Regions from separate parts of the Mesorhizobium sp. P160187 genome, predicted to be linked through region 2. Evidence: predicted binding sites of a transcription regulator. Region 2 holds the regulator's gene; each other region holds the start of a gene.
What was found. The regulator PhoB, encoded in region 2, activates phosphate uptake and scavenging genes when phosphate is short. The targets are predictions, from matches to a motif close to TGTCATNNANCTGTCAT.
Positions count from the first base shown of each region.

Region 1: the regulator PhoB is predicted to act here: its motif matches at 2,422-2,438, upstream of AC3CCE_RS17820 (PhoX family protein).
Region 3: the regulator PhoB is predicted to act here: its motif matches at 1,537-1,553, upstream of AC3CCE_RS16680 (ceramide glucosyltransferase).

Region 1 covers NZ_JBYMDX010000004.1:176,069-182,559, reverse strand. Annotated here, with positions in the region: gene urtB (urea ABC transporter permease subunit UrtB) at 1-241, opposite strand, end outside; gene urtA (urea ABC transporter substrate-binding protein) at 356-1,666, opposite strand; gene AC3CCE_RS17825 (hypothetical protein) at 1,981-2,376, shown strand; gene AC3CCE_RS17820 (PhoX family protein) at 2,494-4,407, shown strand; gene AC3CCE_RS17815 (GMC family oxidoreductase) at 4,472-6,043, opposite strand; gene AC3CCE_RS17810 (gluconate 2-dehydrogenase subunit 3 family protein) at 6,094-6,491, opposite strand, start outside.
Region 2 covers NZ_JBYMDX010000003.1:1,192,387-1,198,877, reverse strand. Annotated here, with positions in the region: gene pstC (phosphate ABC transporter permease subunit PstC) at 1-1,219, shown strand, start outside; gene pstA (phosphate ABC transporter permease PstA) at 1,216-2,532, shown strand; gene pstB (phosphate ABC transporter ATP-binding protein PstB) at 2,550-3,374, shown strand; gene phoU (phosphate signaling complex protein PhoU) at 3,416-4,120, shown strand; gene phoB (phosphate regulon transcriptional regulator PhoB) at 4,137-4,826, shown strand; gene AC3CCE_RS09110 (ROK family protein) at 4,857-6,092, opposite strand; gene xylF (D-xylose ABC transporter substrate-binding protein) at 6,358-6,491, shown strand, end outside.
Region 3 covers NZ_JBYMDX010000003.1:2,749,790-2,756,280, reverse strand. Annotated here, with positions in the region: gene AC3CCE_RS16685 (O-succinylhomoserine sulfhydrylase) at 1-273, shown strand, start outside; gene AC3CCE_RS16680 (ceramide glucosyltransferase) at 285-1,436, opposite strand; gene apaG (Co2+/Mg2+ efflux protein ApaG) at 1,659-2,051, shown strand; gene AC3CCE_RS16670 (Hsp33 family molecular chaperone) at 2,238-3,269, opposite strand; gene argF (ornithine carbamoyltransferase) at 3,378-4,289, opposite strand; gene AC3CCE_RS16660 (aspartate aminotransferase family protein) at 4,308-5,507, opposite strand; gene AC3CCE_RS16655 (GcrA family cell cycle regulator) at 5,866-6,384, shown strand; gene AC3CCE_RS16650 (magnesium and cobalt transport protein CorA) at 6,482-6,491, opposite strand, start outside.

The DNA.
Region 1 (6,491 bases), on a different contig from region 2:
AGACCAGGGAATCGGCTTTACGGATGTAAAGGTTGCCTTCGGCGAGCGCTGCAAGCGGGCGTTCAACCAGCGGATCGCCGGTGGCGGCAAGCTCGCGCACCACGGCCTCGGTGGCGGAAAAGCCGGTGCCGGTGGCGAATTTGGCGACGATGGCGCGCAGATCGGCTTCGGCTGCGTTCGACGGCAAAAGACTTGCCACCAGGAACACCAGCATGAGGCCGAGAGTGCGCGACAGGATCATCCGTTCAGATACTTTCCGGGAGGGTGGAATTTGGCGTCCGGGCGGGCTGAAGCGCCCGGACGCTTGGCGGTACCGATCGTGGACGCGTCCACGATCGGTCAGTCCCGGGAGGGATCAGTTCGTGCCCTTGCCGCCGCATTTGCCGGTGGCAACGTTGAAGTTGCCGCAGGACAGAGGCGCGCGCCAATCCGAAATCAGGTCCTTGGAATCGGGCAGATAGTCGGACCATTCGTCGCCCATCACGAGGCCGGGCGTCTGCGACACGGTCTCGAACTGGCCGTCGGCTTGAATCTCGCCGATCAGCACCGGCTTGGTGATGTGATGGTTCGGCATCATGGTCGAATAGCCGCCGGTGAGGTTCGGCACGGACACGCCGACCATGGCGTCGATGACCTTGTCGGGATCGGTGGTGCCGGCCTTTTCGACCGCCTTCACCCACATGTTGAAGCCGATATAGTGAGCTTCCATCGGGTCGTTGGTGGTGCGCTTGTCATTCTTGATGAACTTGTGCCAGTCGGCGATGAACTTCTTGTTTTCGGGTGTGTCGACGCTCTCGAAATAGTTCCAGGCAGCGAGATGGCCGACCAGCGGCGCGGTATCGAGACCGGCCAGTTCTTCTTCGCCGACCGAGAAGGCCATGACCGGGATGTCCTCGGCCTTGACGCCCTGGTTGCCGAGTTCCTTGTAGAACGGAACGTTGGCGTCGCCATTGACGGTCGAGACGACGGCGGTCTTTTTGCCGGCAGAGCCGAATTTCTTGATTGCGGAGACTTCGGTCTGCCAGTCGGAGAAGCCGAACGGCGTGTAGTTGACCATGATGTCTTCGGCGGCGACGCCCTTGGCCTTCAGATAGGCCTCGAGGATTTTGTTGGTGGTGCGGGGATAGACGTAGTCGGTGCCTTCCAGCACCCAGCGCTTCACCGAGCCACCGTCTTCGCTCATGAGATAATCGACAGCGGGAATCGCCTGCTGGTTCGGGGCGGCGCCGGTGTAGAACACGTTGCGCTCGCTTTCCTCGCCCTCATACTGGACGGGGTAGAACAGGATGTTGTCGAGTTCTGAGAACACCGGCAGCACCGATTTGCGCGACACCGAGGTCCAGCAGCCGAACACGGCGGCGACCTTGTCCTTGGAGATCAGCTCGCGCGCCTTCTCGGCGAAGAGCGGCCAATTGGAGGCCGGATCGACAACGACCGCCTCAAGCTTCTTGCCGAGCAGGCCGCCCTTGGCGTTCTGCTCTTCGATGAGCATCAGCATGGCGTCTTTCAGCGTCGTCTCCGAAATCGCCATGGTCCCCGACAGCGAATGCAAAATGCCGACCTTGATCGTGTCTTCGGCGGCCTTGGCCGGAGACGACATCGACAGGCCGGCGGCGACCACGCCGGCCGAAAACATTTTTGTTATTGTGGAGAAATTACCCTTCATACCGAAGACTCCCAAGCTGTTTGATTGCACCGCGATAATGCAATGCAACTGCCGTGCCAAACGCAAAGGCGCCGCTCACAAGAATGGAATAGCCGAGCGTTATCAGCCGGTTGGTATATTAGCCTGGAGAAACAACAATGGCAGCCAGTGAAAATTGATTGAGCTAAATTTGCGCAGCGCACACGACTTTTGCCTAATTTTCGCCCAATTGAGACAAATGCCTAGTTTTTGATCTCCGGCCGTGGGTTCCGGGCGAACAATGTTGCGGCACCGCGCAAAAATAGGGCAAGCTCGCCCTTCAAAAGAGAGACGTCATGACATCTCGCATCTCACGCATTTCCGGCATCCTGCTGCTGATGGCAACGAGCGGCGCCGCGCGCGCCGATTTCAGCGAGGGCAAACTTCCTGACGGCACCTATCATTGCGAGGTCTATTTGCTCGGCGCCTTCCTCAACCTCGGCGACATCACCATCAAGGGCAATGTCTATACCGGCCCGGTGACGTTCGGAACGGCGCTGCAAGGCTACAACTATCAGATGAACGCCAATGGCGAGATCACCTGGCTCGGGCCGCTGGGCGGCTATACCACCGGTGGCAACTCCGTCTCCATGACACAGGCAACACTGGACGGCGAGACCGCCCCGTCATTCGACATCATTCTGAAGCAGCCCGACGGCGCCTTCACCGCCTCGACCTGCACCAAGGGCTGAGCGATGCGTAGTGCCGCGCCCAGTTGCGGCAAAACCTTCCTCTTATGTCATGTGAATGTTGCCTAAGCAGACTAGGGCAACGGTGCGCCGTAACATCCACCCTGAGAGGCAGACACCATGGCCAATGCACCGTCTTCATCCTCCCCCGTCATCCGCGAAATCATCGCCGAGCGCGTCTCGCGCCGGTCTCTTTTGAAAGGCAGCCTCGCCTCCGGCGCGCTGATTGCCGGCGGCAGCTTTGTCGGCTCCTTGTTTGCCGGCGAAACGCATGCCGCCACAGCGCAGTCGACGCTCGGCTTTCCCGAGCTGAAACGGGTCTACGGCAAGACCCATGCCGCCGCCGAAGGCTATGAGACGACCATCGTCGCGCGCTGGGGCGACCCGCTTACAGCCGGCCTCGCCGAATTCGACGGCAACAAGGTCGCGGCGGAGGAACAGGAAAAGCGCTTCGGCTACAATTGCGACTACATCGCCTTCATGCCGCTGCCCAAGGGCACGGTGAATTCCGATCATGGCCTGCTCTGCGTCAACAACGAATACATCTCGCCCAATGTGATGTTTCCGGGGATGACCGAGGGCGATGCCGGCAAGACGATGACCAGGGAACAGGTCGATCTCGGCATGGCCGCGATGGGCCATTCGATCGTCGAGGTGCAATTGAAGGACGGCAAGTGGGCAAGCGTGGCGGACAGCCCGCTGAACCGCCGCATCACCGCCAACACCGAAATGACCGTTTCCGGACCGGTTGCCGGCCATGCGCTGATGAAGACCTCGGCCGACGCGACTGGCACGAAAGTGCTCGGCACCAGCTACAACTGCAGCGGCGGTTTCACCCCCTGGGGTACGGTGCTGACCTGCGAGGAAGGCGTGTCCGACATTTTCGGCGGCGACCCGAAAAAGGCGCCGGCCGCCGAGCTTCTGGACCGTTACGGCTTCAACGGCTCCGATATCTATGGCCGCGGCCGCTTCCATGACCGCTTCAACCTCGACAAGGAACCGAACGAGGCCAACCGCTTCGACTGGGTGGTCGAGATCGACCCTTACGATCCTCAGTCCAAGCCGGTGAAGCGCACGGCACTTGGCCGCATGTCGCATGAGGCCTCGACCGTGGTCCTCAACAAGGACGGCCACGTCGTGGTCTATATGGGTGATGACGACTATTTCGAATATATGTACCGCTTCGTCTCAGCCAAGGCCTATGACAAGGCCAATGCGGCCTCCGGCGCCGATCTGCTCGACGATGGCGTGCTGTCGGTCGCCCGGTTCGATGCCGATGGCTCGATGACGTGGCTGCCGCTGGTGCACGGCCAGGGCAAGCTTACCGCCGAGAACGGTTTTGCCGACCAGGCCGAGGTGCTGTTGAAGACGCGGTTTGCGGCAGATGCGCTCGGCGCCACGCCGATGGACCGGCCCGAGGACATCGAGACCAATCCGGTGACCGGCCGCGTCTATGCGGTGATGACCAAGAACAAGAAGCGCGACCAGTCAAAGGTCAATCCGGCCAACACGCGGCCGGAAAATCTCTGGGGCCATATTGTCGAGTTGATCCCGCCTGGCGGCCGCGGCGCGGACGCCGACCACACGGCCGAAAACTATGCCTGGGACCTGTTCGTGCTCTGCGGCAACCCGAAAGATGCCAAGGTCGGCGCCACTTTTCATCCGGATACGTCGGACAATGGCTGGTTCGTCTGCCCCGACAACATCACCTTCGACCCGGCGGGGCGGCTGTGGGTGGCGACGGACGGCGCCAATGCTTTCGACCTGCCGGACGGCGTCTACGGCGTCGACACCGAAGGTGCGGCGCGCGGCCTGCCGAAGCTGCTGTTCACCTGCCCGCACGGCGCCGAAGCGACCGGCCCGTGCTTCACGCCGGACGGCACGACTTTGTTCCTGTCGGTGCAGCACCCTGCGGAAGATGCCGAGACGCTCGACAAGGTGCAGACGCTATGGCCCGATTTCAAAGACGGCCAGTTGCCGCGACCTTCCGTCGTCGCCATCCGCCGCAGGGACGGACAGCCGGTCGGCGCATAGTGAGTCCCAGGGAAAAAGGCGGAACGCGCCATGCGCGTTCCGCGTAGCGATCCGGGAGGACGGCTCAGATCGTCTTGGCCGACATTTGCGAAGCGATGTATTCGGCCTGGCGGATAGCCAGCGACACGATCGTCAGCGTCGGATTTTCAGCCGCACCGGTCGTGAACTGGCTGCCGTCCGACACGAACAGGTTCTTGATGTCGTGCGCCTGGCCGTGCTTGTTGACGACGCCGTCTTCCGCCTTTTCGCTCATCCGGTTTGTGCCGAGATTGTGGGTTGAGGGATAGGGCGGCGTCGGGAAGGAGCGCGTCGCGCCGACCGCATCGTAAAGCGCTGTGGCCTGCTTGTAGGCATGATTGCGCATCGCCGTGTCGTTGGGATGATCATCGAAATGCACGTCGGCGATCGGCATGCCGTGCGCGTCCTTCTCGTCCTTGTGCAGCGTGACGCGGTTTTCCGCGCGCGGCATGTCCTCGCCGACGATCCACAGGCCAGCCATGTGATCATAGTGGTCGAGCGCGGTGGTGAATGAACGGCCCCAGCCGCCGGGATTGAGGAAGGCGGCCATGAAGGGCAAGCCGAGCGACAGCGTCTCGAATTCATAGCCGCCGACAAAGCCGCGTGAGGGATCGTGCCGCGCCTCGTCGCGGATAATGCCGGCCATGGTGGTGCCGCGATACATATGCACCGGTTGGTCGAAAATGGCGTAGACCGAACCGGTGGTGTGGCGCATGTAGTTCTTGCCGACCTGCCCCGACGAATTGGCAAGCCCTTGCGGAAACTTCGCTGACTCGGAGTTCAGCAGCAGGCGCGGGCTTTCGATCGAGTTGCCGGCGACGGCGACAATGCGGGCCTTCTGCTCCTGCAGATTGCCGTCCTTGTCGGCATAGACGACGCCGGTCACTTTTCCGGTAGCGTCATGGTTGATCTTGATCGCCATGGCGTTTGGCCGGACCTCGAGATGGCCGGTCGCCTCACCCTTGGGAATCTCCGTGTAGAGCGTCGACCATTTGGCGCCCCATTTGCAGCCCTGGAAGCAGAAGCCGGTCTGTTGGCAGGAGTTGCGGTCGTCGCGCTCGACCGAATTGATTGCCATGTTGCCGGTATGACATTCCTTATAGCCGAGCTTGTCGGCGCCGGCCTTGAGCACCTTGAAATTGTTGTTGCCGGGCAGCCGCGGCCAGCCATTGGTGCCGGTGACGCCCATCTTGGCTTCCGCCTTGGCGTAGTACGGCTCCATCTCGGCCAATGTGACTGGCCAGTCCAGCAGGTTGGCGCCTTCCAGCTTGCCGTAGGTCGAGAGCGTCCTGAACTCATGCTCCTGGAAGCGCAGCGAGGCGCCTGCCCAGTGCGTGGTCGAGCCGCCGACCGATTTGACGATCCAGGCCGGCAAATTGGGGAAATCCTTCGACACCCGCCAGTCGCCTGAGGTTGTGCGCTTGTCCGTCCAGGCGAGCTGGCTGAAGGAACCCCACTCGTCATTGATGAAATCCTCGTATTCGTGGCGCGCGCCGGCCTCGAGGATGACGACATCGACGCCTTTCTGGGCGAGTTCGTTGCCGAGCGTGCCGCCGCCGGCGCCGGAGCCGATGATCACGACCACGCCGTCGTTGTTGAGATCAAATGAAGCTGCCATGGTTTCCTCCCATGAATTCCTGTTTGCGGGGTTTCAAAACGACGGAGGGCTCAGAGCCACTCTATGTCGTCGAAACCGCGCGCGATGTAGCCGCCCTTGGAGTAGGATTCGCCCTCGTAGCCGAAGATCGGCCACACCTCCTGCTGGTTGTAGAGGCTGACGACGAGGCCGCCGCGGATGGACTGGAAGAACGGCGTCGCCTCGATCTGCTGCAGCACGGCGACGCGCTGCTCCTCCCAGCCGAGGCCGCGATAGCCGCCCTCGCCCGACTTCTTGTCGAGGTCGGCGATGCCGTCTTCGATCATCGTCTTGTAGGCAGCGTCCTTGCCGGCCTGCTCGTCATGGCTTTTTACGGCGATGGCGTAGTATTTGTCGGGCACCTGATCGTGCGGATAGATGTCGCGCGCCATCTGGATCAGCGTCGCCATGGTTTCGGGCTTGAGCGCTG
Region 2 (6,491 bases):
CGCCGACACAAAGGTGGCCAGCGAAGCGCTCGACGCCAGCCTGGTGAAGAGCCTGGCCAAGGGCCTGCGCCGGCTCGATGGCGATACCGCACTTCCCGCTACTTTCGCCGAATTGCAGCCGCTGCTCGCCGCCAAGGGCGTGGCACTGGCCAGTGACACCCAGGACTATATGATCCCGATCGCGGTCGAGGCGAACCAGGTCCAGGACCGGCTCGGCCTGTTCAGCGCCGTGCTGACCTTCGCGCTGTCGGTCGCCGGCGCCTTCTATGCGCTGAGGCAGATCGCGCCGCGCGCCAGGGCGCGCAACAACGTCGAGAAGCTGATGCTGTGGGGGCTGCTTGCGGCCTCGACCATCGCCATCCTGACCACGGTCGGCATCGTGCTGTCGATGCTGTTCCAGACCATCACCTTCTTCGAGAGCGTGTCGCCGATGAGCTTCTTCTTCGGCACGGTGTGGGATCCGCGTTTCGCCGCCGCCGGTTCCGGCGGCAGCCAGGGTCAGTTCGGCCTGATCCCGCTTCTTGCCGGCACGCTCTACATCGCCGCCGTCGCCCTTCTGGTGGCAGTGCCGGTCGGGCTGATGTCGGCGGTCTACATGTCCGAATATGCCTCGCGCGGTGTGCGCTCGGTGGTCAAGCCGGCGTTGGAACTGCTGGCCGGCATTCCGACCATCGTCTACGGCATCTTCGCCGTTGTCACGCTCGGACCGTTCTTGCGCGACCTGTCGGCGGCACTCACCGGCGGCTCGCCCTTCATCCAGGGCCAGAGCATCTTCACCGCCGGTCTGGTGATGGGCGTCATGCTGATCCCGGTCGTGTCCTCTTTGGCCGACGACATCATCACCGCGGTGCCGCGCGCAATGCGTGACGGCTCGCTCGGCCTCGGCGCCACGCGCTCCGAGACGATCAAGCGGGTGATCCTGCCGGCGGCACTGCCCGGCATCGTCGGCGCCATCCTGTTGACGGCGTCGCGCGCCATCGGCGAGACTATGATCGTCGTGCTGGCGGCGGGCGTCGCCGCCAATCTGACGGCCAATCCGTTCGAGGCGATGACGACCATCACCGTCAAGATCGTCAACCAGCTGACCGGCGATCTCGAGTTCAACTCGCCGCAGACGCTGGTCGCCTTCGCGCTCGGCCTGACGCTGTTCGCGCTGACGCTGGTGATGAACATCGTCGCCCTCTACATCGTGCGCAAGTACCGGGAGCAGTACGAATGACCGACATCCCCCTGGACACGATGGCGGGTGCCGTCGCGCGTCCGCGCCGCGACATCGGGCTGAAGGCGCGCTATGCCGCCGAACGCCGGTTCCGCATCTATGGCGTGATTGCGATCTCGGTGGGCCTGGCGTTCCTGGCCATCATGTTGATCACCATCGTCTCGAAAGGCTACACCGCCTTCTGGCAGACGACGGTGACGCTGCCGGTCACCTTCGACGAGAAGGTGATCGATCCCTCCGGCAAGCGCGCGACCGACCCTACCGTGCTGATCAAGGCGAACTATCCCAAGCTCGCCGAAAACGCGCTGGTGGCCAAGCTCGGCATCGATCCGGCCAACAAGCCGATGATGCTGAAGCTCAAGGGCTTCCTGTCGGAAGGCGCCCGCGTCCAGCTGCGCGACATCGTCTCCGCCGATCCGTCGGTGATCGGCACGACGCGTGACGTCGACATCCTGGCCGCCGCCAATCTCGACTCGGCCTTCAAGGGCCAGATCGACCTCGGCGTCGATGAAGCGCGCCGCAAGGTGTCCAACCAGCAGATCGACTGGATGAACAAGCTCAAAGCCGAAGGCGCGATGGCCGAGCATTTCAACACCGGCCTGTTCAGCTATGGCGCCTCCAGCCGGCCCGAGACGTCGGGCATGGGCGTGGCCATCATCGGTTCGTTCTACATGATGGTGATCGTGCTTTTGCTGGCGCTGCCGATCGGCGTCGCCGCCTCGATCTATCTGGAGGAGTTCGCCAAGAAGAACCGCTTTACGGACCTGATCGAAGTCAACATCAACAATCTCGCGGCGGTGCCGTCGATCGTCTTCGGTCTGCTTGGCCTTGCCGTGTTCATCAACTTCCTCGGCATGCCGCGCTCGGCTTCCTTCGTCGGCGGCCTGGTGCTGACCTTGATGACGCTGCCGACCATCATCATCGCCACGCGCGCCGCCCTCGCCGCGGTGCCGCCGTCGATCCGCTCGGCGGCGCTCGGCCTCGGCGCCTCCAAGATGCAGATGGTGTTCCATCACATCCTGCCGCTTGCCGCCCCAGGCATCCTTACCGGCACCATCATCGGCCTGGCGCGTGCGCTCGGCGAGACAGCACCGCTGCTCTTGATCGGCATGGTCGCTTTCGTCGCCGATTATCCGACGACGCCTTTCGATCCGGCGACCGCGCTGCCGGTTCAGATCTATATGTGGGCAAACGAGGCTGAGCGCGCTTTTGTCGAGCGCATGTCCGGCGCCATCATCATCCTGCTCGTCTTCCTCATGGCCATGAACATCACCGCGATCGTGCTCCGGCGCCGCTTCGAGCGGCGCTGGTAGAAAAAAGGCAATTTGGTATGAACATCATGACCGAACAGTCCCTTGAGAATGCAGTGGGCGACAAAATGAACGCCAAGTCGAACGAAGTCATCAAGATGCGCGGCGACAAGGTCGGCGTCTTCTACGGCGAGAAGCAGGCGTTGTTCGACGTCAATCTCGACGTGCGTCAGAACCAGGTGACGGCGCTGATCGGCCCGTCCGGCTGCGGCAAGTCGACCTTCTTGCGCTGCCTCAACCGCATGAACGACACCATCGATTTGGCGCGGGTGACCGGCAAGATCACGCTCGATGAAGACGACATCTACGACAAGAACATCGATGTCGTCGAACTGCGCGCCCGCGTCGGCATGGTGTTCCAGAAACCCAACCCGTTCCCGAAGTCGATCTACGAGAACGTCGCCTACGGCCCGCGCATCCATGGGCTGGCCAAGCGCAAGTCCGACATGGACCAGATCGTCGAGCAGAGCCTGAAGAAGGCGGCGATCTGGAACGAGGTCAAGGACCGCCTGCAGGAGCCCGGCACCGGCCTGTCCGGCGGCCAGCAGCAGCGCCTGTGCATCGCGCGCGCCATCGCCGTGTCGCCGGAGGTGATCCTGATGGACGAGCCCTGCTCGGCGCTCGATCCGATCGCCACCGCCCGTGTCGAGGAGCTGATCGACGAACTGCGCCAGAACTACACGATCGTCATCGTCACCCACTCGATGCAGCAGGCGGCGCGCGTGTCGCAGCGCACGGCGATGTTCCATCTCGGCTATCTCGTCGAGGAGGGCGCCACCGACAAGATGTTCACCAACCCCGACGACAAGCGCACCCAGGACTACATTACCGGCCGCTTCGGCTGAGCCGTCCGGCGGGTGAATTTTCAGGCACGAGGACCAAGATCATGGGTGAACATACCGTCGCCTCCTTCGATGAAGAGCTCGGGCAGATCAGCAAGCTGATCCGCGACATGGGCGATCTGGCAGGCTCGATGGTCAGCGGCTCGACCAGGGCGCTGCTCAATTCGGACAATGCGCTGGCACAGCGTGTCGTTTCCGACGACGCCATCATGGATGCGCGCCAGCGCGAACTGGACGACCGCGCCATCACGCTGATCGCCAAGCGCCAGCCGATGGCCAACGATCTGCGCGCCGTGGTCGGCTCGATCCGCATGGCGGGCGACCTCGAGCGCATCGGCGACCTCGCCAAGAACATCGCCAAACGCGTCGGCACCGTGGGCTTGAGCGTCACGCCGCGCGACCTCTCGCACTCCATCGACGCCATGGCGCAACTGGTGCTGATCCAGGTGCAAGGCGTCGTCGAGGAATATGCCGCCACCGATGCGGCAGCGCTTGCAAAACTCAGGAATGACGACGAGCGCATCGACGTCAAATACACGTCCGTGTTTCGTGAGCTCTTGACCTACATGATGGAAGACCCTCGCAACATCACCGCCTGCACGCATCTCTTGTTCTGCGCCAAGAATCTTGAGCGCATCGGCGATCATGTCACCAACATCGCCGAAAATGCGTATTATGTGCTGACCGGCCAGCAATTGCCCGCCAATCGTCCGAAGCAGGACGAGACGGCGATGGCCACGCCGGCCTGATGAGGGTGAACTGCCTATGATCGCGCCACGCATCATGGTCGTGGAGGACGAGGAGCCACTAGGCGTGCTCCTCCGCTACAACCTCGAATCCGAAGGCTATCAGGTCGAGGTGGTGACACGCGGCGACGAGGCCGAGATCCGCCTGCAGGAAAACGTGCCCGATCTCCTGGTGCTCGACTGGATGGTGCCGGCTGTTTCCGGCATCGAGCTCTGCCGGCGGCTTAGAGTGCGGCCCGAAACCGAGCGGCTGCCGATCATCATGCTGACCGCGCGCGGTGAGGAAAGCGATCGCGTGCGCGGCCTGTCCACCGGTGCCGACGACTATCTGGTCAAGCCATTCTCGACGCCGGAGTTCATGGCGCGCGTGAAGGCGCTGCTGCGCCGGGCCAAGCCGGAAGTGCTGTCCAGCGTGCTCAAGGTCGGCGACATCGTGCTCGACCGCGAGTCGCACCGTGTCTACCGCAAGAAGAGCGAGATCAGGCTCGGACCGACCGAGTTCCGGCTGCTCGAATTCATGATGCGCCATCCCGGCCGCGTGTTCTCGCGCAGCCAGCTGCTCGACAATGTCTGGGGCGAGACGATCTACATCGACGAGCGAACCGTCGACGTGCATGTCGGGCGCTTACGCAAAGCGGTCAACAACGGCCGCATGCCGGATGTCATCCGTACCATTCGCGGCGCCGGCTACGCGATCAGGGAAGACTAGGATGCTGCGCGTCGCGCCGTTGCCGGCCATTCAGGCGACATGCTTGCCGGATTTGGCCTGAATGCCCGGCGCGAAAATCTCCTGGTCGACGAAGCCGAGCGCGCGCATGGCACAGCCTTCGCGGATCAGCGGCAGCTCGTTGGGCTCGGTGTCGAAGGAGATCGATTTCGAGTGCTGGCCGCCGGCGGTCTGGGCGATCGCTTCGCGCAATGCCGGTTCGATCAGGTCGAAGGCGGCGGCGCTGACGCCTACCATGGCGACGGGTGCCGGATCGATCAGCGCAAACAGGCTGCCGAGGCCGAAGCCGAGCGCCTCGCCGGCCTTGCGATAGGCTTCGCGCTCCGGGCCGTCGGTTTCGCGGGCGCGCGCGGCGAGTGCGCGCATATCAGCGTCGCCGATATCGACCGGCTCGGCATCCTCGCCCATCATTTTGGCGCTCCGCCAGATGGCGTAGTTTCCGGCATAGGCTTCCACGCAGCCGCGCCGCCCGCAGCGGCAGAGCGCGCCGCCCGGACGGTGGATCATGTGGCCGAACTCGCCGCCCGAGGAATGGGTGCCGGTGAACAGTTCGCCTTTCAGCACCAGGCCCATGCCGATGCCGTGCGACAAGAGGATGGCGATAAAATTGTCGCGGTAGCGCTCGGGCTGGCGCCATTGCAGCGCCACCGCCATCATGTTGCAATCGTTCTCCATGGTGGCAGGAATGCCGAATTCCGCTTCCAACATGTCGGCGAAGGCAATGTCGGTCAGTGGCGTGATCGGCGACCACAGCATGGCGCGCGCCTGCGAATCGGTGATGCCCTGGATGCCCATGGCAATGCGGGCGATGCTCTGGACATCGAGGTCGGGATCCTCAAGCCGCCGCCGGACGATTGCTACGCATTCGCCAATCAGCTCGTCGCGCGGCTTGGTCAGCGTGTCCAGCCGGCGCTGTTCCTCGGCGACGACGTGGCCGGCATAGTCGATGACGGTGACGGACAGGAAATTGAGCGACAGCACGACGGTCATCACCGCCGCCGCTTCCGGGTTGAGACCAAGGCCCACCTGCGGCCGGCCGCGTTTCAGTGCGCCGGTCTCGCCAGGTTTGCCTTCAATCAGGATGCCTTCTTGAATCAGATCAGACGAGATTGCCGATATGGTCGAGTGGCTGAGGCCGGTGGTCGCCGCAATCTCGGTCCGCGACGGCTGGCCGGCCCGGCGCACGGCTGAAATCACCATCGCACGGTTGCGACGGCGCAGATCGTCGTGGCGGATTCCAACCGACATTTGTTTCCTCCCGGCCTCCTCGCGCCTCATGATAGTGAAGGCGTTCGACGGCACCAGCCAAATATTGGCAGACGCCGGCAGCCCTGTCATTGTTTATTGCGGACCTCGAAAAAATTCGGCAAGGCCATCAGAATCCATCAGAATCGATGTTGACAGCGCCTTATCATTGAACCAGTATTTTTTCGAGGCTCGAAAAAATAGGGCCGCTGTGTGCCGGCCCTCGGGCCAGTTTTGTCGCGCCGCACGCGGCGCAGGGAGGATTATGATGAACAGATTTGCAGCCGCCATGCTGGCGGGTGTCGCCATGTCGCTGGCGCTGATGTCGGTCGCGCAGGCGAAGGACAAGGTCATCGGCGTGTCGTGGTCGAACTTCCAGGAAGAGCGCTGGAAGACCGACGA
Region 3 (6,491 bases), 1.6 Mb from region 2:
GGCGGATCGACGCTGATCTGCCTCGACGTGAAGGGCGGCAAGCAGGCGGCCTTCGCCTTGCAGAACGCGCTCGACATCGTGCTGATCTCCAACAATCTCGGCGACGCCAAGAGCCTGATCACCCATCCGGCGACCACCACGCACAAGAACCTCAGCGACGAAGCTCGCGCCGAGCTTGGCATCGGGCCGGGAACGCTCAGGCTGTCGGTCGGTCTTGAGGATACGGACGATCTGCTGGAGGACGTTGCGCAGGCGCTGAAGGCAGCCGGGTAGGCCGCGAGGCGTCACGCTCCCGACGAAGCCTCTTCCAGCTCGGCCGTCTTGGTGCCGATGATCATGGTGTTGCCGCGCCAATCGACGGCGCCGCTCAGCCAGCCGCGCGCCCAGATGGCGGGAAGCATCATGTCGCGGACCATCATCGCCGGGACCATGCGCAGCGACAGATGCCAGCCCTTGGCCGCGGCCAGCGCGCATTCGGGAATGTAGGCCGCCGCCAGCACGGCCAACACCGTGGCCGGCAGGCTGATGCCGGCACTTGCTGCCGCCACCAGCGCCAACGCCAACGGCACGGCGACGCCGGTCAGGATCTCGGGTGCGAAAAACAGCGGGAAAGTGACGCGGCGCAACCGCGCCCAGCGCGCCTGACGCGACCAGATGTCGGCAAGTCGGCGCTGCCCCAGTGGTTGCTCGAAAGGCGAGGCAACGAGATTGACGCGCAGGCCCAGTCCGTTGACCAGCTTGGTTGCAGCAGCATCCTCGGCGATCTCGGCGGCCAGCGCGCGGATACCGCCATTGGTATCGAGCATCGGCTTGTTCCACAGCATGCTCTTGCCCTGGGCAAAGCCGAGGCCAAGCGCCTCGCCGGCATATTGCCAGCGCGCCTGCAGCGTGTTGAGGAACGCGCATTCGACCTCGGCCCAGAAGCCTTCCGGCCGCGAGCCGATCGGCGTCGAGCAGATAAGCCCGGTATTGGTCCGCCAGGCCGCCATCAGGTGCTGGACGTAATCCCTAGGCATCAGCACGTTGGAATCCGCCAGAATAACCCAATGATTGCGCGCCGCTTCCCAGCCCTTGACGCAGTTGTTGAGCTTCGGGTTGCTGCTGACGCGGTCGTCGCCGATCAGCAGCCGGGCCGGCACGTTGGGAAACAGGACGATCGCCCTGTTTATCAGTTTGACGACGGGATCGTCGGCGTGAGCGACGCAGAAGATCAGTTCGTAGCGCGGCCAGTCGAGCGAGAAGGCTCGCTGCAGCGTCTCTTGTGTGAACGGCTCCACGCCGCGCGACGGCACGACGATCGAGACCGGTGGCTGCTCGTTGGACGGCGGGGGGATGAGACGGCGCGCTTGCAGTTTCGACGAAGCAAGCAGGATGCTGGCGAGATTGGAAAGAAGCAAAGCGGAGGAGGCGAAGGCGGCTGTGAGAGCTGGTTCCATCGAGATCTGGTCACTCCGGAAAGGCCGCTCGCGGCTGCTTTGTCAGTCGACAGATGGGCCTTGAGTCGCCGGCAAGGTTTGCGCACACCAACATTGTCATGTGTCACTTAAATGACATTGTTTGTCGGCACCTCCGCTTTGAGGCTGGCAGGACATGCCGTTGTGCGCGTATCAAACCGCATAGCGCGACAAATGTTCCTTGCCGCGCAACCGGAGCAGCCCATGTATCGCGCCGTCACGCGCAACATCGAAGTGCAGGTCAGACCGTTCTACCTGGAGGACCGCTCGGACCCGGCGGAGAACCGTTATGTCTGGGGCTACCAGGTGACGATCGACAACCAGTCGGACGATTTCGTGCAGCTTATGTCGCGTTACTGGCACATCACCGACGGCAGCGGCCGGATCGAGGAAGTGCGCGGCGCCGGCGTGGTCGGCGACCAGCCTGAGCTCAATCCCGGCGACAGCTATCAATACACGTCAGGCTGCCCGCTCTCGACGCCCTCCGGCTTCATGGTCGGCCACTACACCATGCGCAACAAAAAGGGCGAGACGTTCGACGTCGCTATTCCCGCGTTTTCGCTGGATCTGCCGGGGACGCGGCGGACGGTGAATTAGGGGTTTTCTCCCCATCTCTATACGGGGAGGAATGCCCGGCAGTGCAACGAGGGGCGCCGCCGGACTCATGAGGTTATCTTCCACGCACATGACGTAGGCTATGCGCGGCCATTCACCAAAGTTCGCGCTGCCCCTCATCCGCCCTTCGGGCACCTTCTCCCCGTGAACGGGGAGAAGGAAGAGATGCTACTGAGTTGCAAACTCCGCCGGGTCGAAGTCGTACTGCTTCGAGCAGAACTCGCAGGCGACGTGGATGCCGCCATCTTCGGTGCTGTCCTTGATCTCCTGCGCGGAAAACCCCTCGAGGATGCCGCGTATCTTGTCCCTTGAGCAGGAACATTGGTCGGCGACCGGCACGCCGCCGAAGACGCGCACGCCATGTTCGTGGAACAGCCTGAAGAGCAGCCGCTCGGCGCCGATGGTCGGGTCGATCAGCTCGGTCGGCTCGATGGTGCCGAGCAGCGCCACCAGCTCGCGCCACGAATTGTCGGCCGGCTCCTGCGTCACGTCACGCGGATCGCCGTCGCCGCCCGAAATGTCGGGCACGCGCATGCGCTCGGGTGACTGCGGCAGGAACTGCGCCAGGATGCCGCCGGCGCGCCACTGCTCACGAGCGCCGCCGGGACCTGGCGTCAGAAGCTTGGCCACCGACAGCCTGAGGTCGGTCGGGATCTGCTCCGACTGGCGGAAATAGGTGCGCGCGGCGTCCTCCAGCGTCTCGCCGTCGAGCTGGACGATGCCCTGATAGCGCTGCGTGTGCGCGCCCTGGTCGATGGTCAGCGCCAAAACGCCGCTGCCCAGCAGCGTCTGCTGCGAGGTCTGGCCTGCGGCCACCAGGGCCTCCAGCCGGTCGGCGTCGAAACGCGCATAGGCGCGCAATGCCGAAGGCGTGGAGAAATCCGCGACCAGCATGTCGACCGGGCCGTCGGTGCGGGTCTGCAAGATGAACTTGCCTTCGAATTTGAGCGAGGTGCCGAGCAGCACCGTCAGCACACAGGCTTCCGCGAGCAGGCGGGCGACCGGCTCGGGATAGTCGTGACGGTTGAGGATGGCGTCGAGCATCGGCCCGAGTTGCACGGTGCGGCCGCGCACGTCGAGCGGGCCGACCTCGAAGGGTACGACATGATCGTCGCCGGCATAGCCGAACTCGCCGAGTTTGGGGTGATGTTCAGTCACTTGATGCGTTTCCAACATGACAAAGCTCCAGGGCGTGGCCATGCGGCCCGGAGGGGTGCATGCGTCCAAACGCGCTTGATTTGCGTGATGGGGCGCAAATAGGCATCGCGCCGCCCCGGATCAAGCGCTTGGAGATCAAGCGCCTGGAGATCAAGCGCCCAGACACCAGGCCAAAACCGCCTTCTGGGCGTGGAGCCGGTTCTCGGCTTCGTCGAAGACCACCGAATGCGGACCGTCGATGACCTCGTCGGTCACTTCCTCGCCACGATGCGCCGGCAGGCAGTGCATGAACAGGGCGTCGGGCTTGGCCCTGGCCATCAGCGCCGCATTGACCTGATAGGGCGAGAAGACATTATGGCCGCGGGCGCGGTGTTCCTGGCCCATCGACACCCAGCAGTCGGTGACGATGCAGTCGGCCTGGTCGACGGCCTCTTCGGGCGAGCGGGTGAAGTGCAGCTTGCCGCCATTGGTCTTCGACCAGTCGATGTGCTTCTGCGCCGGCTCGCTGCCTTCCGGCACTGCGACGTTCAGGTTGAAGCGGAACCGCGCCGAGGCCTCGAGCAGCGAATGCAGCACGTTGTTGCCGTCGCCGGTCCAGGCGATGGTCTTGCCGGCAACCGGACCGCGATGCTCCTCGAAGGTCATGATGTCGGCCATCAGCTGACAGGGATGGGTGTCGTCGGTCAGCCCGTTGATGACCGGAATCGTGGCATTCTCGGTCAGCTCGAGCAGCCGCTCATGCGACGTGGTGCGGATCATGATGGCGTCGACATAGCGCGACAGCACCTTGGCGGTGTCGGCAATGGTCTCGGAGCGGCCGAGCTGCATTTCGGTCCCGGTCAGCATGATGGTCTCGCCGCCGAGCTGTCGCATGCCGACGTCGAAGGACACGCGCGTGCGCGTCGACGGCTTGTCGAAGATCATGGCCAGCACCTTGCCTTCGAGCGGTTTGGTCCGTTCGCCGGCCTTGAGGCGCGCCTTGCGCACCACCGCATCGTCCAGCATCAGGCGCAGATCGCCTTCGGAAACGGCGGAAAGATCGGTGAAATGGCGAAGGCTCATCGGGAATGGCTCTCGGGATTACTTCGAGGCGGCCGCGGCGATGGCGTCGGTCAGGCCCTTGGCGCCGGCGCGGATGCGATCGAGCGCTTCGCCGATCTCGGCGTCGGTGACGGTCAGCGGCGGCAGCAGACGAATGACGTTGTCGCCTGCCGGCACCGCCAGCAGATGCTGGTCGCGCAGCGCCATGTTGACCTTGGTGTTGGGCATGGCGCATTTCAGGCCAAGCATCAGGCCGCTGCCCCTGATGCCTTCGATGACATCAGGAAATTCGTCGGCGACCGCCGCCAGGCCCTGCTTCATCAGCAATGCCTTGCGCTGGACGTCTTCGAGGAAGCCGTCTTCCAGCACGACGTCGAGCACAGCGTTGCCGACCGCCATGGCCAGCGGATTGCCGCCGAAAGTGGTGCCATGCACGCCTGCCGTCATGCCGACGACAGCGTCGTCGGTGGCGAGGCACGCGCCCATCGGGAAGCCGCCGCCAATGCCCTTGGCAATCGCCATGATGTCGGGCGTCACGCCGGTCCATTCATGCGCGAACAGCTTTCCGGTGCGACCGATACCGCACTGGACCTCATCGAAGATCAGCAGCAGGCCATGCTGGTCGCAGAGCTGCCGCAGCCGCTTCAAGGATTGCGTCGGCACCGGGCGGATGCCGCCCTCGCCCTGTACCGGTTCGATCAGGATCGCGGCGGTCTCTGGTGTGATCGCCTTCTCGGCGGCGTCGATGTCGTCGAAGCCGACCTGGTCGAAGCCTTCGACCTTGGGGCCGAAGCCTTCGAGATATTTGTACTGGCCGCCGGCGGCGATGGTCGCCAGCGTGCGGCCGTGGAAGGCGCCTTCGAAGGTAATGACCCGGAAGCGCTCGGGATGGCCCTTGACGAACTGGTAGCGCCGCGCCGTCTTGATCGCGCATTCGAGCGCCTCGGCGCCGGAATTGGTGAAGAACACCTTGTCGGCGAAGGTGGCGTCAGCCAGCCGCTCGCCGAGCCGGGCCTGCCCCGGGATCTCGTAGAGATTGGAGACGTGCCAGAGCTTGGCCGCCTGTTCGGTCAGCGCCGAGACCAGATGCGGATGGCTGTGGCCCAACGAATTGACCGCGATGCCGCCAGCGAAATCGAGATATCGCTCGCCCTTGTCGGTAACCAGCCAGGTGCCTTCGCCATGATCGAAGGCCAAAGGGGCGCGGGCAAAGGTCTCGTAAAGCGCCGAACCGCTCATTATATGCGTCTCCGGTACCGGAAAAATCAAAAAAGCCGCCAAAGCGGCGGCCTTTGCGGCTTATCGTGTTTTTCGGCCATGAAGTCAACGAAAACGTCGTGCAGAGGCGCGTGGCCAGCTCCCGACGAGACGCCGGCTCATAAGCGACCGGGCAAGTTGGGGAAAACCTAAAAAACCGATTCGTGTTGCACCTGGGACTCTTGTCACCGAGTCAACACATGAGGTAATTGTAGTCGGGAAATAACTAGATTTCGTGCGGCGGACCTAATCACCTAATATATGTGGTGTCTGCCCCGGCAAAGATTGCCGGGTCGGGAACGGATTCCGGCTGCCGCACACATAGCAGGAGCGCGGTCTCATGAACTGGACTGACGAGCGGGTCGAACTTCTCAGGAAACTGTGGTCGGAGGGCTTGAGCGCAAGCCAGATCGCCGCACAACTCGGCGGGGTCAGCCGCAACGCGGTCATCGGCAAGGTGCACCGGCTGAAGCTGTCGGGCCGCGGACGCTCGACCGCGACGCCGGCGCGTCAGAAGAAGACAACGCAGGGATCTTCGATCCAGAAATCGGTGCCTCGCGCCGCAACCACGCAGCGCCATGTCACGACTTCGATCGGGGCGAACGCACTGCAGGCGCAGTTCGACGCCGAGCCGGTGGCGCGCCACTACATCCGCCCGGTCGAAAACGTCGTCGTGCCGATCTCGCGGCATCTGCAGCTCACCGATCTCACCGAGCGCACCTGCAAATGGCCGAATGGCGATCCGCTATCGGAAGACTTCAACTTCTGCGGCAACGAGGCGGCTGAAACCGGACCTTACTGCAAGTACCACGCAAGGGTGGCGTTCCAGCCGGCTTCAGAGCGGCGCAGGAGCCGGTAGTTAGGAATAGGGATTGGGGACTGGGCAGTAGGGAATGGGGTAGCGCTCGTGAGGCGCTACCTTATTCTGCCTACTGCCTACTGCCTACTGCCTACCATCACAGCCAC